DNA from 2 places in the Streptomyces sp. NPDC058773 genome. Region 2 is predicted to be linked to the other one. Evidence: riboswitches for the same ligand, from Rfam matches in the RefSeq annotation. Region 2 holds a riboswitch; the other holds the start of a gene.
The links. A riboswitch is a leader RNA that binds a small molecule or an ion and turns the genes downstream of it on or off. The one in region 2 is predicted to bind ZMP and ZTP.
Positions count from the first base shown of each region.

Region 1 (5,251 bases), on a different contig from region 2:
GGTGCCGGAGAGGCCCTCCGCCGCGGACTCGGCGAGGGCGGGGAGGTTCTCCACGGTGCGGTTGGCGGCGATCAGTTCCTGGTTGCCGTCCCGCAGGGAGCCCGCGAGGGCCGTGTTGGCATCGGCGCGCGCCTGGGCGACGGTCCGTTCGGTGTACGCGCGGGCGTCCGCCTCGTACCGGACCTGGTCCCGCCGCGCCTCCGCGAGGGTGCGCACCCGGTAGGCCTCGGCGTCCGCGGGGCGGCGTACCTCGGCCTCCAGCCGCTGGGCGGCGAGCGAGGCCTGCCGCTGGGCCAGCGCGGTCTGCTCCTCGATGACCTCCTGTGAGGCCCTGGCCTGGGAGAGCGGGCCGGCCTGCGCAGCGCGGGCGTTGTACTGCTCGGTCTCGGCGAGGAACCCGGCCCGTTTGATGGCGGTGTCCCGCTCGTACTCGGCCTTCAACGCCGCCGCCTGCTGCTCGCGTTCGGTCGCCTCCTGGTCGGCCTTGGCCTGCGCGATCCGGGCCGTGCTGGCCACCGCGGCGGCGTGCGGTGCGGCGAGATTGGTGATGTAGCCGGAGGTGTCGGCGATCTCCTGGATCTGCAGGGCGTCGACGACGATGCCGAGCTTCTCCATCTCGGAGTGGCTGCCGTCCTTGACCTCCTGGGCGACCCGGTCCCGCTCCCGGATGATCTGCTCGACGGTCAGTCCGCCGACGATCGAGCGCAGATGACCGGCGAAGATCCGGCCCACCAGCTCCTCCATGGTGGCCTGCTCGGACAGGAACCGGCGGGCGGCGTTGGCGATGGACGTCTGGTCGTCCCCGACCTTGAAGACGGCGACCGCCCGGACGCCGAGCCGGATGCCCTGCTGGGTGACGCAGTCCTCGGAGATCTCGGCCTCCCGCAGCGACAGCGACAGCACGCTCGCCTTCTGCTTGACGGGCATGACCCAGCAGCCATGGCCGGTGACGATACGGAATTGGGCGTCCTCGGCCCGGCGTTTCGAGCCGGAGATCAACAGCGCCTCGTTCGGCGCGGGAACATGCCAGAACAACATCGGAAGGCTCCTGGTCCGTTCCGACCGGCCTCGGCCGGCTGCGGGGACGGCCGCGGGACAACGGAGTGCGCCCGCGACCGGCCACGGTCTGCGGGTCCGCCGGTCACGCGGGCAGCGGCGCGACGATCACCGACCGCGCCGAGGTGTGGTCCACCACGATGACCTGCGTGTGCCGGGCGATGGGCTCGCGGGACCAGGCGGCGAAGGCCTCGGTGCCGCCGCGAACCGGCAGCAGCACCTCACCCGGGCCGTCGCTCGGGATGGCGACGGTCACCCGCCCGATCACCCCGATCGGGCCGAAGTCCGTGTCATCCCTCGCGCTCACTCGGGCTCCGTCGCTGGTCAAAGCCGCTGTCGGCGCAGCCGCCGGACAGCGGGAAATCCTCGACAACTCAACGGTACTCCGGCCGGGGTGCCGCTCGCGCCGCCGGTGCGGGCGGCCGCCGCGGCCCCCTTCAGGCGTCGAGCCGGGCCGGGCGGGCCGCCGGGACGACGGGCTTCCGCGGCGGCAGCACGTCGGGCGCACGGTGCGGCCGCAGAGCCGTGAGGGCGATTTCGGTCTCCTCCATCAGCGCACGGTAGGAGACCAGCCGCTGCCACTCGGGATCGGCGACGCCGGGCACCGTGGCGGCGCGCTCGGTCCACTGCTTCACCAGACCGGCGAACACCGGTGTCTGCCTGATGACGTCCGCGGTGATCCACCGCGGCATCTGCCCGGGGCGGGGGAGGGACGTCTGTCCGTGACCTGCGACGGTGCCGGAAGAGGGGACGCTCATGGCCGTAGAAACGATTCTTCGACGCTGGGGTCACTGCGTATTTTCGCAGCGGGCCCCACGTCCGCCCGGCAGACAGGGACGGATCTCCCTCGAATATCACCTCATGCAGTGATCTATGGCCGGGAAGCAGTCCAATCCGGACGAAGGAACGTTGTCGCAGTCATGGAACCGAGGGAGTTGTGGGAGCGCCACGCGGTACTCGCACAGGCGTTTTGCAGCAGCGATGACGAGGTGCGCCATACACAGGGACTCCTCGACGAGGCCGAGGCCCGCCGTTCGCGCACCCTGGCCGCCTTCGCCGTGACCGTGGGCAGCGACGCGGTGGTGGCGGACCTGCTCGGCCTGGACGAACGCGAAGTGCGGCTGGCCCGGCGCACGGTGGGCAAGGAGGACGCCCGCGCGGTCGCCAAGAGCCTGCTCGCCCAGCCCAGGGCCGAGCAGCCCCCCGCTCAGCAGCCCCCCGCTCAGCAACAGCCCGCGCAGCAGGCCCCGGAGGAGCAGCCCGCCGTACCGCAGCCCGCCGCGCCGCAGTCCGCGCAGGGGACCGCCGCGCAGTCCGCCGCCGCGCCCCCCTCGCCGACGGCCCCGGCCGCCGCTCCCCAGCCCTCCGAACCGGCCTGGGCCCCGGCCCTGGACGCGGTCCTGATGAGCAGCTGGCACAACGGCGTCGACCTCACCGCCCTGGCCCATGAACTCGGTCTCGACGTCCGGCTCTTGGTCTCCCGCGCCCAACAACTGGCCACCGAGAGCCGCACCGTCCACGCCCGCGCCTCGGACCGCACCGGACGGCATCGCCGACTCGTCAACGTCCCGCCCACGCCACTGTCGGAGACACCCCATCTGGCCTGGCGCGAGCGACCGCAGCAGGCCCCACGGGAGCCGTACGAGCAGGAACCCTGGAGGCAGCAGCCGTACCACAACTACCCCAACCAGCAGGAGTATCAGGAGTATCAGGACTACCGGGGCCACGACGAGCCTCCCCAGTACCAGCCGCCCGCCCAGCCCCTGTGGGACGCCAATGCCATCACCGCCGCCCAGCACGACTGGGACGGCATCCTCAGCCAGTGGCAGGCCGGCACCGCGCCCCAACCACCGCTCTCCGCACCGAACCAGGGCGGGGGCGGCGGGTGACCACCCCTGGGCCGCGCAGTCGCGGTCGATTACAGTGGGCGGCGGGCCGTGACTGGCGCTTGGGTGGAGCACCACCGGGGAGCGGCCCGGCCCTCCACGGTCCGTGCCGCGCGCCTGGGCGATCTCCCACGACGCTCAGGAGCAGCCCATGGCCCAGGACGCCCGCCTCATGGACGGCAGCGCACTCGCCCGCGGCATCGTCGAACAGGCCGCCCGGCGCGCGGCCGACCTCACCGAACGGACCGGCACGGCCCCGTGTCTGGCGACCGTACTCGTGGGCGACGACCCCGCCTCGGTGACGTATGTCCGGATGAAGCGCAACCGCTGCGCGAAGGCCGGCATCGTCTCCCGGCACGTCGCGCTGCCCGCGGCCACGACGACCGCGGAGCTGGTCGACACGCTCACCGCGCTGTCCGATGACGCCGGGGTGCACGGCATCCTGTTGCAGCACCCGGCCGGTCCGCACATCGACGAGCGCGCCGCGTTCGAGGCGATCGCTCCCGAGAAGGACGTCGACGGCGTCACCGGCCACTCCTTCGCCGCGATGAGCTTCGGCCTGGACGGCTTCGCCTCCTGCACGCCCGGCGGCATCCTCCGGCTGCTGGATCACTACGACGTCGACCTGGCGGGCAAGCACGCCGTCGTGGTCGGCCGCAGCGCGATCCTCGGCAAGCCGGTCGGAATGCTGCTGCTCGGCCGCAACGCCACCGTCACCTACTGCCACTCCCGGACCACCGGTCTGGCGTCGGTCACCAGGGAGGCCGATGTCCTGATCGCCGCCGTCGGCCGGCCCCGGTTCCTGGGCGGTGCGCACATCAAACCCGGGGCCGTGGTCGTCGACGCCGGGTCCAACCCGGGCCATGTCGGGGACGTGGACTTCGATGCGGCACGTACCCGCGCCGCGCTGATCACCCCGGTCCCCGGCGGCGTCGGCCCGATGACCATCGCCACCCTGCTCACCCAGACCGTGGACGCCGCGACCGCCCAGCTGAACGCGGGCTGAGCACCGCCCGCCGGGCACCGGACGGTCCGCTCGTACCGGTTCGTCCCGTGGGCCACCGGGGCGCGGCCCTCTCCTGCATGCCGCGCCCCGGTGTCGCGCGTCCGGCAATCCGCTTTCGCCGAGCGTCAGTTCAGCGTCCGCAGCATCGAGGCGTCGAACGGCACAAGTGCGTCGGTACGGCCCTCGAAGATCTTGGCGGCCCACTCCGGGTCACCGAGCAGCGCCCGCCCGATGGCGACGAGGTCGAACTCGTCCCGCTCCAGGCGGTCCAGCAGGCCGTCGATGCCGGTGACACCGGCCTGTCCGCCCTTGAACGTGGCGAGGAACTCGTTGTCGAGGCCGACCGAGCCCACCGTGAGGGTCGGCCGGCCGGTGAGCTTCTTGACCCATCCGGCGAGATTGAGGTCCGAGCCCTCGAATTCGGGCAGCCAGTAACGGCGCGTCGAACAGTGGAACGCGGTGACACCGGCGTCCGTCAGCGGCGCCACGACCGCTTCGAGTTCCTCCGCGCTCTCGGCCAGGCGGGCCCGGTAGTGGTGCATCTTCCACTGGGACATCCGGAAGAGCACCGGGAAGTCCGGAGCGACCGCCTCCCGGCAGGCCGCCACGATCTCGGCGGCGAAGCGCGTACGGGCGGCGGGGCTGCCGCCGTAGCCGTCGGTCCGCCGGTTGGTGCCCGACCACAGGAACTGGTCGATCAAGTAGCCGTGCGCGCCGTGCAGTTCGACCCCGTCGAAGCCCAGCCGCTCGGCGGTGGCCGCCGCCTCGGCGAACGCCGCGATGACGTCGTCGAGGTCCTGCTGGGTCATGGCACGCCCGGACCCGGTGCCGTCGAGCGCGATGCCGGACGGGCCGGACGGCGGGGCGTCGGGGAACGGCGGCGCGCCCGCCTGACGGGCCATGCCGACGTGCCACAGCTGCGGCATGACCGTCCCGCCCGCCGCATGCACGGCCGCCACCACCCGGCTCCAGCCGTCGAGCGCGTCCTCGCCGTGGAAACGGGGGACGGCGTCGCTGGTTCCGGCGGCGGGGTGCCGCACGTAGGTCCCCTCCGTGATGATCAGGCCGACGCCGCCGGCGGCACGGCGCGCGTAGTAGTCCGCGACATCGGCGCCCGGTACACCACCCGGCGAGAACTCGCGGGTCATCGGCGCCATGGCGATCCGGTTCGGCACGGTGAGGCCGCCGAGGGCGAAGGGACGGGAGAGCGTCCGGGCGGCTCGGGTGGCGGAGGCGTGAACAGTCACGTGTGGGTCTCCTAGGGAGGGAACGCGGTCGCGGAACGCCACCGGCAAAGGCGGGC
Region 1 is NZ_JBHYPE010000009.1:216,282-221,532, reverse strand. Features, by position in the region: gene ACFW5B_RS11510 (SPFH domain-containing protein) at 1-1,038, opposite strand, end outside; gene ACFW5B_RS11505 (hypothetical protein) at 1,142-1,363, opposite strand; gene ACFW5B_RS11500 (hypothetical protein) at 1,494-1,814, opposite strand; gene ACFW5B_RS11495 (hypothetical protein) at 1,977-2,945, shown strand; ZMP/ZTP riboswitch at 2,984-3,072, shown strand; gene ACFW5B_RS11490 (bifunctional 5,10-methylenetetrahydrofolate dehydrogenase/5,10-methenyltetrahydrofolate cyclohydrolase) at 3,094-3,948, shown strand; gene ACFW5B_RS11485 (NADH:flavin oxidoreductase) at 4,074-5,195, opposite strand.
Region 1: another riboswitch for ZMP and ZTP. It lies ahead of ACFW5B_RS11490 (bifunctional 5,10-methylenetetrahydrofolate dehydrogenase/5,10-methenyltetrahydrofolate cyclohydrolase); the one in region 2 lies ahead of glyA (serine hydroxymethyltransferase).

Region 2 (5,251 bases):
GGAGCGGCCTCGGCGGGCTGTTCGGGGCGGGCGGGAGCTGGAATCGTGGGGCTGTCGTGGCCTCGCGGCGGTGCCGTGGTGGCCACGGCGCCGTCGCCGTACCCAGGGGCCGTTCCCATGGCCCCTGCCTGTGGACCCGTGCACCGCCCCGGATCACCGTCACCGATCTGTGAGGACCGCCGCATGAGCGACGCACAGCCGACCACCGACGCCCGCCGGCCCGAGCCCGCGCCATCCCCCTCGCCCGAGCCCCTCTCCCCCGGCGCCGCCTGCCCCGCACATCCCGGCGACGGACTGCCCCACCGGCTCGCTCCCGGTGGCCCCGGCGCTCCCGGACGGGCCACGGCCGACGCCCGGCTGCGGGCGGCCGGGCCGGTGGTGCCGGTGCTGCTGCCCGGGGAGGTGCCCGCGGTCGCCGTCACCCGCCACGAGGCGCTGCGCGAGATGCTGGCGCACCCCGAAGTCGCCAAGGACCCCCGCCACTTCACGGCCCTGCACGACGGTACGGTGCCGCCCGGCTGGCCGCTGGCCCTCTTCGCCACCATCGAGGGCATGACGACCGCCGACGGGGCCGACCACCGGCGGCTGCGCGGCCTGGTGACCCGGGTGTTCACCGGGCGGCGGGTGGCGGCGCTGCGGCCCCGGATCGCGGAGCTGACGGCCGGGCTGCTGGACGCGCTGCCGCGGGCCGCGGACGCCGACGGCACGGTGGATCTGCGCCGGCACTTCGCCTATCCGCTGCCGATGAGCGTGATCTGCGAACTGCTGGGAGTGGCGGACGGGTTACGCGACCGGCTGCACGAGCTGTCGAACCTGATCGTGAGCACGGCCGGCACCGCGGCCGAGGTGCCGGCCGTCAACCGTGAGATCACCGCCCTCCTCACGGAGGTCGCCGAGGCCCGGCGGGCGGACCCCGGAGGCGATCTGACCAGCGCGCTGCTCACCGCCCGGGAGGAGGACGGCGACCGGCTGAGCGAACGGGAGCTGGTCGGCACCCTGCTGTCGCTGACCATCGCCGGGCACGAGACCACGCTCAATCTGATCACCAACGCGGTCCGGGCCCTGTGCACCGACCGCGGGCAACTGGAGCTGGTGCGGAACGGGCGGGCCACCTGGGACGACGTGGTCGAGGAGACCCTGCGCCACGACAGCCCCGTCGCCCACTTCCCGTTCCGCTACCCGGTCCGGGACCTGGAGATCGGCGGCACCCTCGTCCCGCGCGGCACCCCGATGCTGGCCTCCTACTCGGCGGCCGGCCGTGATCCGGACGCCTACGGGCCCGACGCGGACCGGTTCGACGTCACCCGGCGGCCCGCCGCCCGGCACCTGTCCTTCGGCCACGGCGCGCACTACTGCCTGGGCGCGCCGCTGGCCCGGCTGGAGGCGACCGTCGCGCTGGAGGCGCTGTTCACCCGCTATCCGGAACTCGACCTCGCCGTCCCGGCCGCCGAGCTGCCGGCGCACCCGAGCTTCGTCAGCAACAGCATCGAGGTGCTGCCGGTCCGGCTCACCGGCTGATCAGCAGCCGGTGAGCCGGGCGGAGCGACGCGAAGGCGCGGTGTCAGTCCGTCGGCAGACCCGGCGCCGGGTAGCCGGCCATCAGCTCGGCGACCTCGCCGCGGATCACCGTCAGCGCCTCCTCGTCGCCCTTCGCCGCGGCCTGGACGCTGCGGTCGATCCACTCGGCGACCAGCGGCATCCGGTCCGTGCCCAGCCCGCGGGAGGTGAGGGACGGGGTGCCGATGCGGATGCCGGAGGGGTCGAAGGGCTTACGGGGGTCGAAGGGGACGGTGTTGTAGTTGACGACGATGCCGGCCCGGTCCAGCGCCTTCGCGGCGACCTTGCCGGGGACCTCCTTGGAGGTGAGGTCGATCAGCACCAGGTGGTTGTCGGTGCCGCCGGAGACCAGGTCGTAGCCGCGGGCGAGCAGCGCCTCGGCGAGCGCCTTGGCGTTGGCGACGACGGCGTGCGCGTAATCCCGGAAGGACGGCTGGGCCGCCTCGCGCAGCGCGACCGCGATGGCGGCGGTGGTGTGGTTGTGCGGGCCGCCCTGGAGACCGGGGAAGACGGCCTTGTCGACGGCCTTGGCGTGGCTCGCCCGGGACATCAGCATCGCGCCGCGCGGGCCGCGCAGGGTCTTGTGGGTGGTGGTGGAGATGACGTCCACGTGCGGTACCGGGGACGGGTGGGCGCCGCCCGCGATCAGGCCGGCGATATGCGCGATGTCCGCGACGAGGACGGCGTCCACCTCGCGGGCGATCTCTCCGAAGGCGGCGAAGTCGATGGTGCGGGGGACCGCGGTGCCGCCACAGAAGATGATCTTCGGGCGTTCCTTGCGGGCGAGGTCGCGCACCTCGTCGAAGTCGATCAGCGCGGTGTCCGGGCGTACGCCGTACTGCACGCCGCGGAACCACGTACCGGTCGCCGAGACGCCCCAGCCGTGGGTGAGGTGGCCGCCCATCGGCAGCGCCATGCCCAGCACGGTGTCGCCGGGCTCGGCGAAGGCGAGGTAGGCGGCGAGGTTGGCGGGCGAGCCGGAGTACGGCTGGACGTTGGCGTGCTCCACACCGAAGACGGCCTTGGCGCGCTCGACGGCCAGCGTCTCGACGCGGTCGATGTTCTGCTGGCCTTCGTAGTAGCGCCGGCCCGCGTACCCCTCGCTGTACTTGTTCTGGAGGACGGTGCCGGTGGCTTCCAGGACGGCGGCGGAGACGTAGTTCTCGCTGGGGATCAGTCGCAGCGTGTCGGACTGGAGCTGCTCCTCGGCGCCGACCAGTGCGGCCAGTTCGGGGTCGGCGGCGCTCAGCGCGGGATGGGAAAGGGGCAGTGACATGGCGTCCTCCGGGGCGGTCGATCGGTGTTGCCGGTCGTGGTCCCGGGGTGCCCAGGCGGGGCGGCACCTCGTGATGGTTGCCGCGCACCGCTTCCTCGGGGTTGCTTCCCCGTACGCCAGTCGCGATGCGCACCGCAGAGTGTAGGACACCCGCGCGGCCCTGTCCGGCGGATCTTCGCAGGCCGGACGGTCCGGGCGAGCGCAACAATGGAGAGGGACGCGGCAGGGTCCGCGTCCCGCACGGCCTACCGAACGGAGTCACCGGTGACGTCCACGGAACGCGGCATCGCCGCCGCCGAAGCCCACAGCGCGCACAACTACCACCCGTTGCCCGTCGTCGTGGCCACCGCCGAGGGCGCCTGGGTGACGGACGTCGACGGCCGCCGCTACCTGGACATGCTCGCCGGGTACTCGGCGCTGAACTTCGGCCACGGCAACCGCCGGCTGCTCGACGCGGCCAAGGCACAGCTGGAGCGGGTCACGCTCACCTCGCGCGCCTTCCATCACGACCGGTTCGGCGACTTCTGCACCCAGTTGGCGGAGCTGTGCGGGATGGAGCTGGTGCTCCCGATGAACACCGGCGCCGAGGCGGTCGAGACGGCGGTGAAGACGGCCCGTAAATGGGGCTACAAGATCAAGGGCGTCCCGGACGGCCGGGCGAAGATCATCGTGGCCGGCAACAACTTCCACGGCCGGACGACCACCATCGTCTCCTTCTCCACCGACCCCGAGGCGCGCGCCGACTTCGGCCCGTACACCCCCGGCTTCGAGATCGTCCCGTACGGCGACCTGGCCGCGCTGGAGGCCGCCGTCGACGAGGACACGGTCGCGGTGCTGCTGGAGCCGATCCAGGGCGAGGCGGGCGTGCTGGTGCCGCCGCCGGGCTATCTGGCGGGCGTACGGGAGCTGACCCGCAGCCGGAACGTGCTGTTCATCGCCGACGAGATCCAGTCCGGGCTGGGCCGCACGGGCCGGACCTTCGCCTGTGAGCACGAGGGCGTGGTGCCCGACATGTATGTGCTGGGCAAGGCGCTGGGCGGCGGTGTGGTGCCGGTGTCGGCGGTGGTGTCGTCGCGCGAGGTGCTGGGCGTCTTCGCCCCCGGCGAGCACGGCTCCACCTTCGGCGGCAATCCGCTCGCCTGTGCCGTGGCCCTGGAGGTCATCGCCATGCTGCGGACCGGTGAATTCCAGCAGCGGGCCACGGAGTTGGGCGAGCATCTGCACAGCGAACTGGGGCTGCTGGTGGGCGACGGCACGGTGGACGCGGTGCGCGGCCGCGGACTGTGGGCCGGGGTGGACATCAACCCGTCGCGCGGCACCGGGCGGGAGATCTCCGAACAGCTGATGGCCCGCGGGGTGCTGGTCAAGGACACCCATGGCTCGACGATCCGGATCGCGCCCCCACTGGTCATCAGCAAGGAAGACCTGGACTGGGGGCTCGACCAGCTGCGGGGCGTGCTGGAGGGGTGAGACGGGGCCGGGACGGCCCTCAGACAGAGAGTGAGGCCGGGGTGACGAGCCGGGCGCGTTCGTCGAGTTCCCGGGCGGCGTGGTTTTTTAGGTGGGGGCGGATGAGTTTGAACATTGTTTGCATGCGCTGATCTGCCCGCCCCGACTGCACCAGAGGGTAATCGTCCAAGGAGAGATGCCATGTCGCGCATGCCGCTTCAAGGTGTCCGATTTCCAGTTGACGCTCGGCCAAGGTGGCTCGGTGGCGGACGCGAGCGCGACGGTAGACGCTGTAACGCACCTTGTCCGATTCCTGCATGGCTTTGATGGAGCCGGGAACATCGCCGAGTTCGTACCGGACCTGACTGGTGTGGTAATTCAGGGCCGCCGGATCGTATGAGCCGAATGCTTTCCCCTTGGACTCCGCCCTCTCCATGGCCACCTCGGCCTCTCGTAGATACATCAGCGCATTGCTGTGATCGCCGATTTGCGCGGAGGCATGCGCCTGCTGTCCAGCAAGGAAGGCTCGCATTCGCGGACCGGCTTGCGGAGACGCGGCGGCGGCAGCGTCAGCGAGCCGCATTGCCTGCCTGCCGTGCCGTAGGTCAACAGCCTGCACGCTCATCCCCCGAAGCGTTGTGCAGTACGTCGAGTGATCCTCTGCCGCTCCGGCAAGTTCCAATGCCTTGAGATAGTACTGCTGCGCAAGGCCATGAACGCCTTCATCCACCGCCATGTACCCGGTGAGATAGCACAAATCGGCAGCAGCCGACATCATCGCTTTGCGTACCGACTCGGAGGCGTCAGCCCGTAGGTACGGGGCTACCGTGTTCACCAAGAATGCAGCAGCCATCGGGCGAGCGTGACGTCCGCCAAATTGGTCATCCAGATCTGACACACGTTCGGTCATGGCAATCACCATGTCCACCTCTGGCATGCCAATGCGCCGGGGCCAGCCGCTTTGAACGG
Region 2 is NZ_JBHYPE010000026.1:10,068-15,318, reverse strand. Features, by position in the region: gene ACFW5B_RS22070 (cytochrome P450) at 184-1,518, shown strand; gene glyA (serine hydroxymethyltransferase) at 1,562-2,833, opposite strand; ZMP/ZTP riboswitch at 2,876-2,967, opposite strand; gene rocD (ornithine--oxo-acid transaminase) at 3,098-4,303, shown strand; gene ACFW5B_RS22055 (tetratricopeptide repeat protein) at 4,323-5,251, opposite strand, start outside.